Regions from separate parts of the Streptomyces sp. NPDC003016 genome, predicted to be linked through region 2. Evidence: riboswitches for the same ligand, from Rfam matches in the RefSeq annotation. Region 2 holds a riboswitch; each other region holds the start of a gene.

Region 1 (4,120 bases), on a different contig from region 2:
GTCGCGCGCGACGCGCCGGGCCTCCTCGGGCCCTCGGTCCTGCTCGACCAGGGCCAGACACACGTCGATGCCGGCGGTCACCCCGGCAGAGGTCAGGACCCGGCCGTCCTGCACGTAGATGGCGTCCGGGGTCACCGTCACCTCCGGGAAACGCCGGGCCAGTTCCGCCGCGTGCTCCCAGTGCGTCGTAGCCCGCCGCCCGGCGAGCAGCCCGGCGGCGGCAAGCGCGAACGCCCCCGTACACACGGCGGCCACCCGCCCCGACCGCTCTGCCAGCGCGGCGACGTGCCCGACCGGCCCCGGCGCCGCCCGCAGGAAGGCATCCACATCGGCGGCCCCCGGCACGACGAGGGTGCCCGCCCGTTCCACCTCATGGGCGGCGAGGTCCGCACCGATGCGCAGCCCGGTGGAGGTGGTGACGTCACGCCCGTCGGGGGTGCAGACGCGCACGCTGTAGCTGTTCCCGGCGGTGGTGAAGACCTCCAGCGGCGCGGAGACGTCCATGAGCCGCACACCGTCGAACGCGAACACCACCACCGAGTGAGTCATCCCGCGAGGTTAAGCGGTGCGTGTCCTGCGGAGCTGTTCCCCGCCCCGCCCCTTCCCGAACCGGGGCCTGCCCCAGACCCCCGGACGGGCTTGAGGTGCTGCGCCGGGTGTGCCGCGCGGCACCTTTCGGCCTGTCCGGCGAATTGAGGACCGGGGACGGGGACGGAGCCCCAGTCACGGGGGAGGGGCGGGCAGGGGAACAGGCCCCGCGCAGCGGTGGCCGGAACACGCCGGTGTCCCGATCTGTGGGAAGCGTGTCCCCACGGACATGGCACGGGCCCACACCCCGGACGCAAGCTGAACTCCATGAACCCCATGAAACCCATGAACCCCATGAACACAGCAGCCGGAATCACCGTCCCCGACACCAAGCTCGCCACCGCCGCCACCGAACTCGTCCGCGACACGGCGACCGAGCTGATCTACGACCACTCCCGCCGGGTGTTCTGGTTCGGCAGCCTCCAGGGGCGCGGACGCGGCCTGAGCTTCGACCCCGAACTCCTCTACATCGGCGCGATGTTCCACGACCTCGGCCTCGGCGAACAGCACCGCACCAGCGGCCGCCGCTTCGAGGTCGACAGCGCCGACGAGGCCCGCCGCTTCCTCCAGAGCCACGGCGTCCCCGAGGACAGCGTCCGGCGCGTCTGGACCGCCATCGCCCTGCACACCACCCCCGGCATCCCGCAGTACATGGAGCCGGAAGTCGCCCTCGTCACCGCCGGAGTGGAGTACGACGTACTCGGCATCGGCTACGACGACATCAGCGCCGACGACCGCGCCGCGATCACCGTCCTGCACCCGCGCCCCGACTTCAAGAAGCGCATCCTCGCGGCCTTCACCGAAGGCATCGCCCCCAAGCCGGACACCGCCTTCGGCAACGTCAAGGCCGACGTGCTGGAGCACTTCGTGCCCGGATACGAGCGCGGCGACTTCGTCGAGACGATCCAGAACTCCGCCTGGCCCGAGTAGCCCCGACCGGTCCCGAGTAGGGCCGGCGAAGGCGCTGATGGGAGACTGTGCGCGACCCGGGCGGCAGGGCCCAGGAAGCCGGTGCGAATCCGGCACGGTCCCGCCACTGTGACCAGGCCATGGCCATCACCATGCCTGGAAGCCAGGAACTGACCTGCCGCCTTCTTCACCACCGACCAGGGGACGAGGAAATCCCCCGGAGGAGGCATCACCGTGTCCAGCCGTACCCGGCGTTCCCGCTGCGCGCTCGTCACCACAGCCGCCGCCCTGCTCTCCCTCACCGCCTGCACCGCGGCCGCGGACCAGACCGGGCCCACCCCCAAGGCGGCCCCCGGCTTCCCCTACACCGTCACCAACTGCGGTGTGAAGACGACGTACAAGGCGCCCCCCACCCGCGCCGTCACCATGAACCAGCACGTCACCGAGGTGATGCTGGAACTCGGCCTCGCCAAGTCCCTCGCCGGGACCGCCTACCTCGACGACAAGGTGCTCCCCGCGTACGAGAAGGACTACAAGGCCACCCCCGTCCTGGCCGAGGAGTACCCCTCGTACGAGAAGCTCCTCGCCACCAACCCCGACTTCGTGTACGGCGGTTACGCGTCCGCCTTCGCCACCGGTGACGGCCGCAGCCGCGAGGCGCTGAAGAAGTCCGGCATCGACTCCCGCCTGAACGTGGAGTCCTGCCCCGGCGCCGGCCGGACGACCATGGACGACCTCTACCGGGAGGTCCGCGAAGTCGGCCGCACCTTCGGCGTCGGAGCGCGCGCCGAGCGGTGGATCAGCGAAGCGAAGGCGAAGAACACCGCCACCGGGAAGAAGCTGAAGGACACCCGCCCCGTCTCCGTCTTCGTCTACGACAGCGGCGACAAGACCGCGTTCACCGTCGGCGGCGCCGGCATCGGCAACGAGATGATCACCCGCGCGGGCGGCAGGAACGTCTTCGCCGACCTCCCCAAGGCATTCGGCGACGCCTCCTGGGAGAACGTCGTCGACCGCCGGCCCGAGGCGATCCTCATCGTCGACTACGGCGCCACCACCGTGGCCCAGAAGAAGAAGCGCCTGCTCGAAGACCCGGCCCTCGCCGACGTCCCCGCCATCAAGAACAAGCGCTTCGCCGTCCTGCCGCTCTCCGACATGGTCCTCGGCGTACGCGCGCCGGCCGCCGTCGACACCCTCGCGCGCGCCCTGCACCCCGCCGGACCGAAGAAGTAGCGCGCCGTGAGCTGCCAGACCCCCGCCGCCCGCGGGCGGCTGCGCCACGCCCTGGTCCTCGCCACGCTCGCCGCCCTGCTCGCCGGGGCGGCCGTCGCGGGCCTGGCCCTCGGGTCGGTACGCATCCCCGCCCCGCACGTGCTGGAGATCGTCACCGGCAACGCCGGGCCCGGCCCGTACCGCACGATCGTCCTCGACGTACGGCTGCCGCGCGTCCTGCTCGGCGCCGTCGTCGGCGCCGGCCTCGCCGTCATCGGCACCGTCCTCCAGGCCCTCGTGCGCAACCCGCTCGCCGACCCCTTCCTCCTCGGCGTCTCCTCCGGCGCCTCGGTCGGCGCGGTCGGCGTCATCGTGCTCGGCATCGGCGCGGGCCTCGCCACCACCGTCACCGTCCCGCTCGCCGCCTTCGCGGGCGCGCTCGGCTCGCTGGTCCTCGTGTACGGGCTCGCGCGCGGCGGCGGCGCCCTGACCACCGGACGCCTCGTCCTCGCCGGAGTCGCCGTCTCCTACATCCTGTCCGCCCTGACCAGCCTGATCCTGGTCACCTCCGCCCGCGCCGACCACCTCAAGGAGATCCTCTACTGGACCCTCGGCGGCCTCGGCAGCGCCCGCTGGGACATGCTCGCGCTCCCCGCCGGCGTCCTGGCCGCCGGCACGGCCGTCCTCCTCACCCTCGCCCGCCCCCTCGACCTCCTCCTGGCGGGGGAGGAGGGGGCCACCGCCCTCGGCCTCGACACCGGCCGCTTCCGCGCCGTCGTCTTCGTCCTGGCCTCGCTGCTCACCGGCGTACTCGTCGCCTTCAGCGGCGCGATCGGCTTCATCGGCCTGATGGTCCCGCACGCCGCCCGGCTGGCCGTCGGCGCCGGACACCGCAGGCTGCTGCCCGTCGCCGCGCTCGGCGGGGCGCTCTTCCTGGTCGTGGCCGACCTGGCCGCCCGTACCGTCGCCGCGCCCCAGGACGTCCCCGTCGGCGTACTCACCGCGCTCACCGGCGGCCCGTTCTTCCTGTGGATGCTGCGCCGCCGCCCCGAAGGAGCCCCCGCATGACGACCCTCACCGCGGAAGACCTCTCGTACGGCACCGGAGGCCGCCACCTCGTCGACGGCGTCACCCTCACCGCCGCCGACGGCGAGACCGTCGGCCTGGTCGGCCCCAACGGCAGCGGCAAGACGACCCTCCTGCGCTGCGTGTACGGAACGCTGCGCCCCACCCACGGCCGGGTCCTCCTCGACGGCGACGACCTGCACACCATGAGCGCCAGAGCCCGCGCCCGGCGCATCGCGACCGTCCCGCAGGACGGCCGGGCCGACTTCGAACTGACCGTCCGCGAAGTCGTCGCCATGGGCCGCTCCCCGCACAAACGCTTCTGGGAACAGGACACGGAGACCGA
Region 2 (4,120 bases):
GCGGTCGATCTTCTCGACGGAGTCCATCCACTTGAAGCAGAACTGCGCCTTCTCGCGGATCGAGGGGATCTCCTCCACCGCGTCGAACGCCGCCGCGCGGTCGTCCGGGTCGGGGAGGTAGGTGTCCAGCAGCGTCAAGTAGAACTGGACGTGCACGGCCTCCTCGAAGAGCTGGCGCGAGAGGTAGAGGCGCGCTTCGGGGGAGTTGATGTGCTTGTAGAGGGTCAGCACCAGGTTGTTGGAGACGATCGAGTCGCCCGTCGCGAAGAACGCGACCAGCCGGCCGATCATGTGCTGCTCACCGGGCGAGAGCTTCGCGAGGTCGGCGACGTCCGAGTGGAGGTCGACCTCCTCCACCGTCCACGTGTTCTTGATCGCGTCCCGGTAGCGCTCGTAGAAGTCCGGGTAGCGCATGGGGCGCAGGGTCAGCTCGAAGCCCGGGTCGAGAAGGTTCTTGTCACTCATGATTACTGGCACGCCTCGCAGGACTCGGGGTTCTCAAGGGAGCAGGCGATCGCGTCCGCGTCGGGGGCGGTGGCCTGCTGTACGGGGATGGGGGCGGAGGGGGCCGCGGCCGCCGCGCCGGAGCCCGCGGCCCGGGCGATGCGGGTCGCGGGGCGCGAGCGCAGGTAGTACGTCGTCTTCAGCCCCTTCTTCCACGCGTACGCGTACATCGAGGAGAGCTTCCCGATGGTCGGCGTCTCCAGGAAGAGGTTCAGGGACTGCGACTGGTCGAGGTACGGCGTACGGGCCGCCGCCATGTCGATCAGTCCGCGCTGCGGGATCTCCCACGCGGTGCGGTAGAGGGCCCGTACCTCCTCGGGGATCCAGCTGAAGCCCTGCACCGAGCCGCTGGACTCGCGCAGCGCCTCGCGGGACTGGGCGTCCCAGACGCCGAGCTTCTTCAGGTCCTCCACCAGGTAGGCGTTGACCTGGAGGAACTCACCGCTGAGCGTCTCGCGCTTGAAGAGGTTGGAGACCTGCGGCTCGATGCACTCGTACACGCCCGCGATCGACGCGATGGTCGCGGTCGGCGCGATCGCGAGGAGCAGGGAGTTGCGCATTCCGGTCTTGGCGACACGGGCGCGCAGTGCGTCCCACCGCTCGGGCCAGGTGACCTCGACGCCGTAGTGGTCGGGGTGCAGGACGCCGCGTGCCGCGCGGGTCTTCTCCCAGGCCGGGAGCGGGCCGCTGACCTCGGCGAGGTCGCAGGACGCCTCGTACGCGGCGAGCATGATGCGCTCGGCGATCCTCGTGGAGAGGGCGAGCGCCTCGGGGGAGTCGAAGGGCAGGCGCAGCTTGAAGAAGACGTCCTGGAGGCCCATCGCGCCCAGGCCCACCGGGCGCCACTTGGCGTTGGAGCGGCCGGCCTGCTCGGTCGGGTAGAAGTTGATGTCGACGACGCGGTCGAGGAAGGTGACGGCGGTACGGACGGTCTCGTCCAGCCGCTCCCAGTCGATCTCGCCGTTCCCGGACACGAACGAACCGAGGTTGACCGAGCCGAGGTTGCAGACGGCCGTCTCGCCGTCGTCCGTGACCTCCAGGATCTCGGTGCACAGGTTCGAGGAGTGGACGACGGAGCCCGGCTCGGCGGTCTGGTTCGCCGTACGGTTCGACGCGTCCTTGAACGTCATCCAGCCGTTCCCGGTCTGCGCCAGGGTGCGCATCATCCGGCCGTACAGCTGGCGCGCGGGAATCGTCGTACGGGCCAGACCGTCCGCCTCCGCCTTGCGGTACGCCCGGTCGAACGCGTCGCCCCACAGGTCGACGAGCTCGGGAACGTCCGAGGGCGAGAACAGCGACCAGTCGGCGTCCGCGTCGACGCGGCGCATGAACTCGTCGGGGATCCAGTGCGCGAGGTTCAGGTTGTGCGTACGCCGCGCCTCCTCACCCGTGTTGTCGCGCAGCTCCAGGAACTCCTCGATGTCCGCGTGCCACGTCTCCAGGTAGACACAGGCCGCGCCCTTGCGGCGGCCGCCCTGGTTGACGGCGGCGACCGACGAGTCGAGGGTGCGCAGGAAGGGGACGATGCCGTTGGAGTGGCCGTTGGTGCCGCGGATCAGGGAACCGCGGGCGCGGATGCGGGAGTACGAGAGGCCGATGCCGCCCGCGTGCTTGGAGAGGCGCGCGACCTCGTGGTAGCGGCCGTAGATCGAGTCGAGCTCGTCGAGCGGCGAGTCCAGCAGGTAGCAGGAGGACATCTGCGGGTGGCGCGTACCGGAGTTGAAGAGCGTCGGCGAGGACGGCAGGTAGTCCAGGCGGCTCATCAGGCGGTACAGCGCGGCGACCTCGTCGGCGGCCGCGGGGGAGTCGTCCTTGGCCAGACCGGACGCCACGCGCAGCATGAAGTGCTGCGGGGTCTCGATCACCTGACGGGTGATGGGGTGGCGCAGGAGGTAGCGGCTGTAGACCGTGCGCAGGCCGAAGTAGCCGAAGCGGTCGTCGGCGGCCGGGTCGACCAGCGCGTCGAGGCGGGCCGCGTGGGCGGTCACGAAGCCGGCCGTACGGTCAGCGATCAGGCCCTCGCGGTGGCCGACGGCAACCGAATCGGAGAAGGTGCGAACGCCCTGTGTCGCCGCCTCGTCCCGGATCGTGCGGGTCAGCAGACGGGCCGCGAGGCGGGAGTACGCCGGGTCCTCGGAGATCAGCCCGGCGGCGGCGTCGGTGGCGAGACCCCGCAGCTCGGCCGCGTCCGACGCCGCGTTGCGGCCGCGCAGGGCGGCCGCGGCGACTCTGCCCGGGTCGGTGTCGGGGAGGTCGGCGGTCAGGTCGGTGAGGGTCCGCAGGAGCGCGGTCCCGGGTCCGTCGGACGACTCCGTCGACTCCGTGGCAGTGGCCGGATCGGCTGGCGCGATGGTCACGCGGTGCTCTCCCTCGCTCGGCTCGGGGCCGGCGGAGAGCGGGGGCGTACGGGCACACGTCACCCCTGAAGGGCGGCACACCGCGTAGCGTCCACCGGCCCAACCGCGAGGCCCGGACGTGTCGGTATCCGGTTCGGTCGAGCCGGATACACCGTCGGCAGGTCCTCGGACTCCTGGGTGCACAAAAGCGCACCGATCACACCGTTGCGGGACAGTTCCGGATTCACACCGGATTCCCCTGCGGCGACAGCGAGCATGAGCATACATGTGGGGGCGGTTGGATGATGCGGCCCCCACATGTTGTGTCGCGCGGGAAGAGCGAAGGCGGCTGTCACAGCGCTCCGCTATCGTCGTGAGGACAAGGAGGTACGCCCCATGTCAGCTGTCGACGACCGGCCCCACCTGTTCCCCGAAGAATTCGACGAGGCCACTCGCATACTGGCCCGTACGACCGAGGGCGTGCGGCTGGAGCTCATCGACGGGAGGCTGAGGAGCAGGGTTGTGCCGGACGGGGACCACGGGCGGATCATTCAGTGGCTGACACGCATGTGTATGCAGTCCCGTCCCGAGTTGTGGCTCCACCCTGACCAAGGGCTGAAGGTGCAGGCATACCGCAAGGGCCGCGCGCGCCCGGACGGCTCACTCGCTCCCAGTGATGCCTTCGTCGGCCAGGGCGAGTGGGCGGACCCCGATGAGGTGCTGATGGTCGTCGAAGTCACCTCGTACGACACCGACACCGACACCGACCAGCGCGACCGGGTGGAGAAGCCGCGTGCCTACGCCGAGACCGGCATTCCCGTCTATCTGCTCATCGACCGGGACACCTGTGAGGTGACCGTCTACAGCGAGCCCGACGGCGTCCGGTACGAGAACGCGCACACCGTCCCGTTCGGTAAGCCCGTGGCGCTGCCGGGTCCGGTGGAAATCACCCTGGAGACCGAAGCCCTGAAGGAGTGGGCGCGCTGACGGCGACGGGCCGCCGCGTCCCGGGGTGGGACGCGGCGGCCCGTGGTGCACCGCTCAGCAGCAGCGGAAGCCCTCGCGGGGGTCCGCCTCGCGGGCGTCCGTGCGGCTGCGCTCGAACTGACGGCGGGTCATCACCGGCGCTTCGGGGGCGCAGGACCGCGCGCGGGCGACGTACCGGTCGTACGCCGACTCACCGGTCAGCTCGCGGACGTACCAGCGGATCCGGCCCGCCGCGCGGCGTACGCCGGTCAGAGTCATTCGGCGGCCCCCGTGCCGGCGGGCGCCGTCTCCTT
Region 3 (4,120 bases), on a different contig from region 2:
AGAGGAGGAACAGGAAGAAGGGGAAGGACGGGCACGGGGCATCACCGCCGGGCCGGCCCGTACCGCCGGGTGGCCGACCCGGCCGTGGGCCGCAACTACCACTCGGGGTCGCTGCTGCTCCCCGACGGACGCGTCATGATCTTCGGGTCCGACCCGCTCTACGCCGGGCAAGGCCGGCACCGGGCCCGGCGTCTTCGAGCAGCACATCGAGATCTACACGCCGCCGTACCTCTTCAGGGAAGCGCGGCCGAAGCTCGCCGGCGGTCCGAAGACGGTCGAGCGGGGTTCCACCGCGATCTTCAGGACGGCGCACGCCGCGTCCGTCGAGGACGCGAAGCTGATGCGGCCCGGCGCCGTCACCCATGTCACCGACGTCGACCAGCGCACGGTCGCACTGAAGGTGAAGAAGGCGGGCAACGGCATCTCGGCCACCGTGCCGAAGAACCGGACGCTGGTCCCCTCCGGCTGCTACACGCTCTTCGTGACGGACGACCAGGGCACCCCCTCGGAGGGCGTCTGGACCGAGGCCCCCTGGCGGGCGCGGAGACGGGCGCGGGCGCGGACACGAACGCACCCGGGCAGGACGGCAGGGGGAGGGCCGCCCCGAGGGAGAGGGCCGCCCCGAGGGAGAGGCCCTCCCTTCCCTTCGTGTGAGCCAGGGTTACTCCTGCGCGTTGCGGGCCAGTTCGAGCGCGTACTCCTCGTACCACTCGCCCGCCTTCGGGCCGCCCCTGCAGTCGCCGTCCGACTCGCCGGGACGCTTGATCCACAGGTAGGCGTCGACCAGGTCGTCGCCGGTCTTGGTGGTCGGCTTCTCACCGAGCGCGCGGCCCGGCGGATTGCACCAGTTCTCCGCGGAATCGCCCCCGGTGTACGGGCCGTTGCCGTTGCGGCTGGTGTCGATCACGAAGGGCTTGTTGCCGACCTTCGCCGAGAGCCTCTTGCCGAAGTCCCTGCTCACCTCGGTGGTCTGGAAGTTGGAGACGTTCACCGAGAAGCCGTCGGCCTCCGCGATGCCCGCCCGCTGGAGCGGCTCGAACAGCGCGTCGGGCGACTTCCAGCCCGCGTTGCCCGCGTCCAGGTACACCTTGGTCTTCGGCTGCCGCTTGAGCCGTGTGACGGCGCCCTTGAGGAGGTCGTACCGCTCCTCGTGGAACTCCTCGGGCGTGCAGCCGTCGACCAGGTGCAGCAGCGCGTCCGGCTCCAGGATCACGGTGGCCGGGCGGCCGCCGATGCCCTGGGCGATCTCGTCGACCCACGCCCGGTAGGCGTCGCCGTCGGCCGCGCCGCCCTTCGAGAACTGCCCGCAGTCGCGGTGCGGGATGTTGTAGAGGACGAGCAGCGCGTCACGGTCGGCCTTCTCGGCCGCCTCGGTGAAGCCCCTGGCCCGCGCCTCGGCGTTCTCCGGGAGAATCCACTCGGCGGCCGGCTGCTCGGCGATCTTCCTGATCAGCCCGGCCTTCTCGTCGTCGCCCCGCTCGGCGTACTGCGTGACCTGCTGGGCGGCCTTTCCTTCCGGATTGACCCAGTACGGGTCGCTGCCCTTCGGCTGCTGCTTCACCGACGGCTGCTCCGTATCGTCGCCCCCGTCGCCGCCGGACGAGGAACAGCCCGTCAGCAGCAGCGCGGCGCCCACGGCCCCCACCGCGACCGTCCGGACACCCTTGCGTCTACGGTCGCCGCAACTGCCGTACATCCACTCCCCCTCGACCGCACCGACATAGCTGAGGCCCCCCGGCCTCCCCCCGGACACATCCGGTCGAAACCATCGTGACACACGGGTCCGTCACGGGACATGGGAGACAGGGGGCACGGAGGCGGGGGCGGGCGGGCCCGCGCGGCGGCCTGTTGACAGTGTTCAGCCAGACTGGGACTCTCCGGGGGACAACTCCACACATCGAGACGACGGTGGACAGGAACCCGGTGCGAGTCCGGGACGGTCCCGCCACTGTGACCGTACGAGAGCCCGAGTGCCCCCGTACGGAAGTCAGGAACTGACCCGTCGTTCTCCTGCCATGGGGCGTGGAAACCCCAGAAGGAGGCTCACCGGTATGTCACTGCACACCGCGCAGCACACCGACACCGCGGCGGTCGCGTCCGCCGCGACCAGTACCCGCGACTGGCTGATCATGGCCGCCGCGGCGATCGTCGCACTGATCGCGCTCTACGCGGTCTTCATGGACAACGGCACGGTCGTCTCCGCGACCGGCGACTACCTGCACGAGTTCTCGCACGACGGCCGGCACCTCTTCGGTGCCCCCTGCCACTGATCGGGGCCGTACGCACCATGTCCGCACCTGTCACACCCGTCCTGCCCCTGCTCGGGCGCGGGCTGGCGGCGGGCGGGGTGGCCGGCCTTGCCGCCGGCCTCTTCTCGCTGCTCCTCGCCGAGCCCCTGATGGACCGCGCGATCCGCCTCGAAGAGGCACGCTCCGCCGCCACGGAGCACGCGCACGGGGCGGCCGCCACGGCCGTCCAGCACCACGAGGAACTCTTCTCCCGCTCCACCCAGCACGCCGGTCTGGTCGTCACGGCGGTCGTCGCGGGCCTCGCGCTGGGCGCCCTGTCCGCCCTCGTGTACGCCCTGGTGCACCGCCGTACGGGGATCGGCGAACGGCCGTGGCCCCGCGCCCTGACCTTCGGCGCGGCCGCCTTCGTGGCCGTCTCGCTGCTGCCGGGGCTGCGCTACCCGGCGAGCCCGCCGGGGGTCGGGGACTCCGGCACCGTGGCCGACCGCCAGGCCCTGTGGCTGGCCGCCGTCGTCATCGGCGTCCTCGGCATGGTGCTGGCGTGGCAGGTGTACGTACGCCTCGCCGACCGGCCGGTCCCGGTGCGCCAGGTCGCGGTGGCCGTCACGGCGGTGGCGACGCTGGCGGTGCTCTTCGCGCTGCCGGGCAACCCGGACGAGGTGCCGGTGGCGGCGACGCTGCTGTGGGACTTCCGGATGCTGTCGCTGGCCTCGCACGCGCTGCTGTGGGCGGTGTTCGCCGCGGTGTTCGGCGGGCTCGGGCTGCGGGCCGCGGGGCGTGGGCGGGGCCTGTCCCCGGAGCCCGTTCCTCAGACGCCGGCCGGGCTGGAGGCGCCCGTCAGGTAGGCCGACACCACGACGTTCGCCGTATAGGTGCGGGCCTTCTTGTCGTACGTGCCCCCGCAGGTGATCAGGCGCAGTTCCGCCCGGCCGCTCTCGCGGGGGCCGTACACCTTCTGCGGGTCGAAGCGTTCGCGGGTGAAGACCTGGACGTCGTCGACGGTGAACTCCAGGCTCTCGCCACCGGCCCCCGTCACCCGGACCTTCGCACCGGGGCGGGTCGCGCTCAGATGGTAGAAGACGGCCGGTCTGCTCTCGGTGTCGACGTGGCCGACGAGCAGGGCGGCCCCCGCCGCGCCCGGCCTGGTCCCGTCCCCGTACCAGCCGACCCTCGACGGCTGGCTGTACGGCGGCGGATCGACGGCGCCCGTCGTGTCGAGCCCGCGCGGCACGACGGGCGCCGTGACGCCGATGGACGGCACCTCGACGCGCTGCGGCGCCGCGCCCTCGACGGGGGCGAGCGCCGGAGGCAGCACCGCCCCCAGCGGGCGGCCGACCGCGGCCACGTCTCCGGTGGTCGGTGCCGAGCTGCCACCGGGGCCGTCGGCCGTCCCGCGGCCCCACAGCCACAGCGCGAGCAGCAGCACCGCCCAGGCCACGCCGGTCAGCAGCCGTGCGCCACCGGACGGCCTGTCCTCGCCGGACATGTCAGTCCGTGTCCGTACGCCGACGGCGCACGCTCCGGTACGCCACGGCCACCGCCGCCACGCCCGCCAGCACGAGGCCGATCACGGTGTGCGGCGTCCCGGGCCCGTCCTCCTCGGCCGCGGCGAGCTGCGCCGCACCGCCGCCGCCCGCGTGCACGGGGGCGTGGGGGGTCGGGTGATGGCCGGGGCGCTGGTCCGGACGGTGGCCGGGGCGCTGATCGGGGCCCTGGCCCGGGTGGCTGTCGGGACGCTGGCCGGGACCCTGGTCCGGGTAGTGGCCGGGGTCCTGGTCCGGGCGGTGCTCGGGACGCTGGTCGGGACGCTGGTCGGGACGCTGGTCCGGGTAGCGGCCGGGGCCCTGGTCGGAACTTTGGTCCGGGCGCTG

The links. Region 2 has a riboswitch for cobalamin ahead of ACWDZ4_RS01935 (ribonucleoside-diphosphate reductase subunit alpha). Riboswitches for the same ligand answer to the same signal wherever they lie in the genome.
Region 1: it holds a riboswitch for cobalamin, as region 2 does, so the genes downstream of both, ACWDZ4_RS24275 (ABC transporter substrate-binding protein) here and ACWDZ4_RS01935 (ribonucleoside-diphosphate reductase subunit alpha) in region 2, are expected to answer to the same signal.
Region 3: it holds a riboswitch for cobalamin, as region 2 does, so the genes downstream of both, ACWDZ4_RS18850 (CbtB domain-containing protein) here and ACWDZ4_RS01935 (ribonucleoside-diphosphate reductase subunit alpha) in region 2, are expected to answer to the same signal.

What each region holds. Positions count from the first base shown of each region.
Region 1 covers NZ_JBSFTV010000029.1:106,468-110,587, forward strand. Annotated here, with positions in the region: gene ACWDZ4_RS24265 (GlxA family transcriptional regulator) at 1-549, opposite strand, end outside; gene ACWDZ4_RS24270 (HD domain-containing protein) at 874-1,518, shown strand; cobalamin riboswitch at 1,567-1,690, shown strand; gene ACWDZ4_RS24275 (ABC transporter substrate-binding protein) at 1,732-2,730, shown strand; gene ACWDZ4_RS24280 (FecCD family ABC transporter permease) at 2,737-3,777, shown strand; gene ACWDZ4_RS24285 (ABC transporter ATP-binding protein) at 3,774-4,120, shown strand, end outside.
Region 2 covers NZ_JBSFTV010000002.1:108,250-112,369, forward strand. Annotated here, with positions in the region: gene ACWDZ4_RS01930 (ribonucleotide-diphosphate reductase subunit beta) at 1-465, opposite strand, end outside; gene ACWDZ4_RS01935 (ribonucleoside-diphosphate reductase subunit alpha) at 468-2,861, opposite strand; cobalamin riboswitch at 3,001-3,124, opposite strand; gene ACWDZ4_RS01940 (Uma2 family endonuclease) at 3,237-3,827, shown strand; gene ACWDZ4_RS01945 (YbdD/YjiX family protein) at 3,882-4,085, opposite strand; gene ACWDZ4_RS01950 (carbon starvation CstA family protein) at 4,082-4,120, opposite strand, start outside.
Region 3 covers NZ_JBSFTV010000020.1:41,752-45,871, reverse strand. Annotated here, with positions in the region: partial or broken gene ACWDZ4_RS18860 (galactose oxidase early set domain-containing protein) at 4-532, shown strand; gene ACWDZ4_RS18855 (glycoside hydrolase family 6 protein) at 662-1,696, opposite strand; cobalamin riboswitch at 1,852-2,017, shown strand; gene ACWDZ4_RS18850 (CbtB domain-containing protein) at 2,052-2,270, shown strand; gene ACWDZ4_RS18845 (CbtA family protein) at 2,288-3,094, shown strand; gene ACWDZ4_RS18840 (class F sortase) at 3,058-3,735, opposite strand; partial or broken gene ACWDZ4_RS18835 (hypothetical protein) at 3,737-3,916, opposite strand.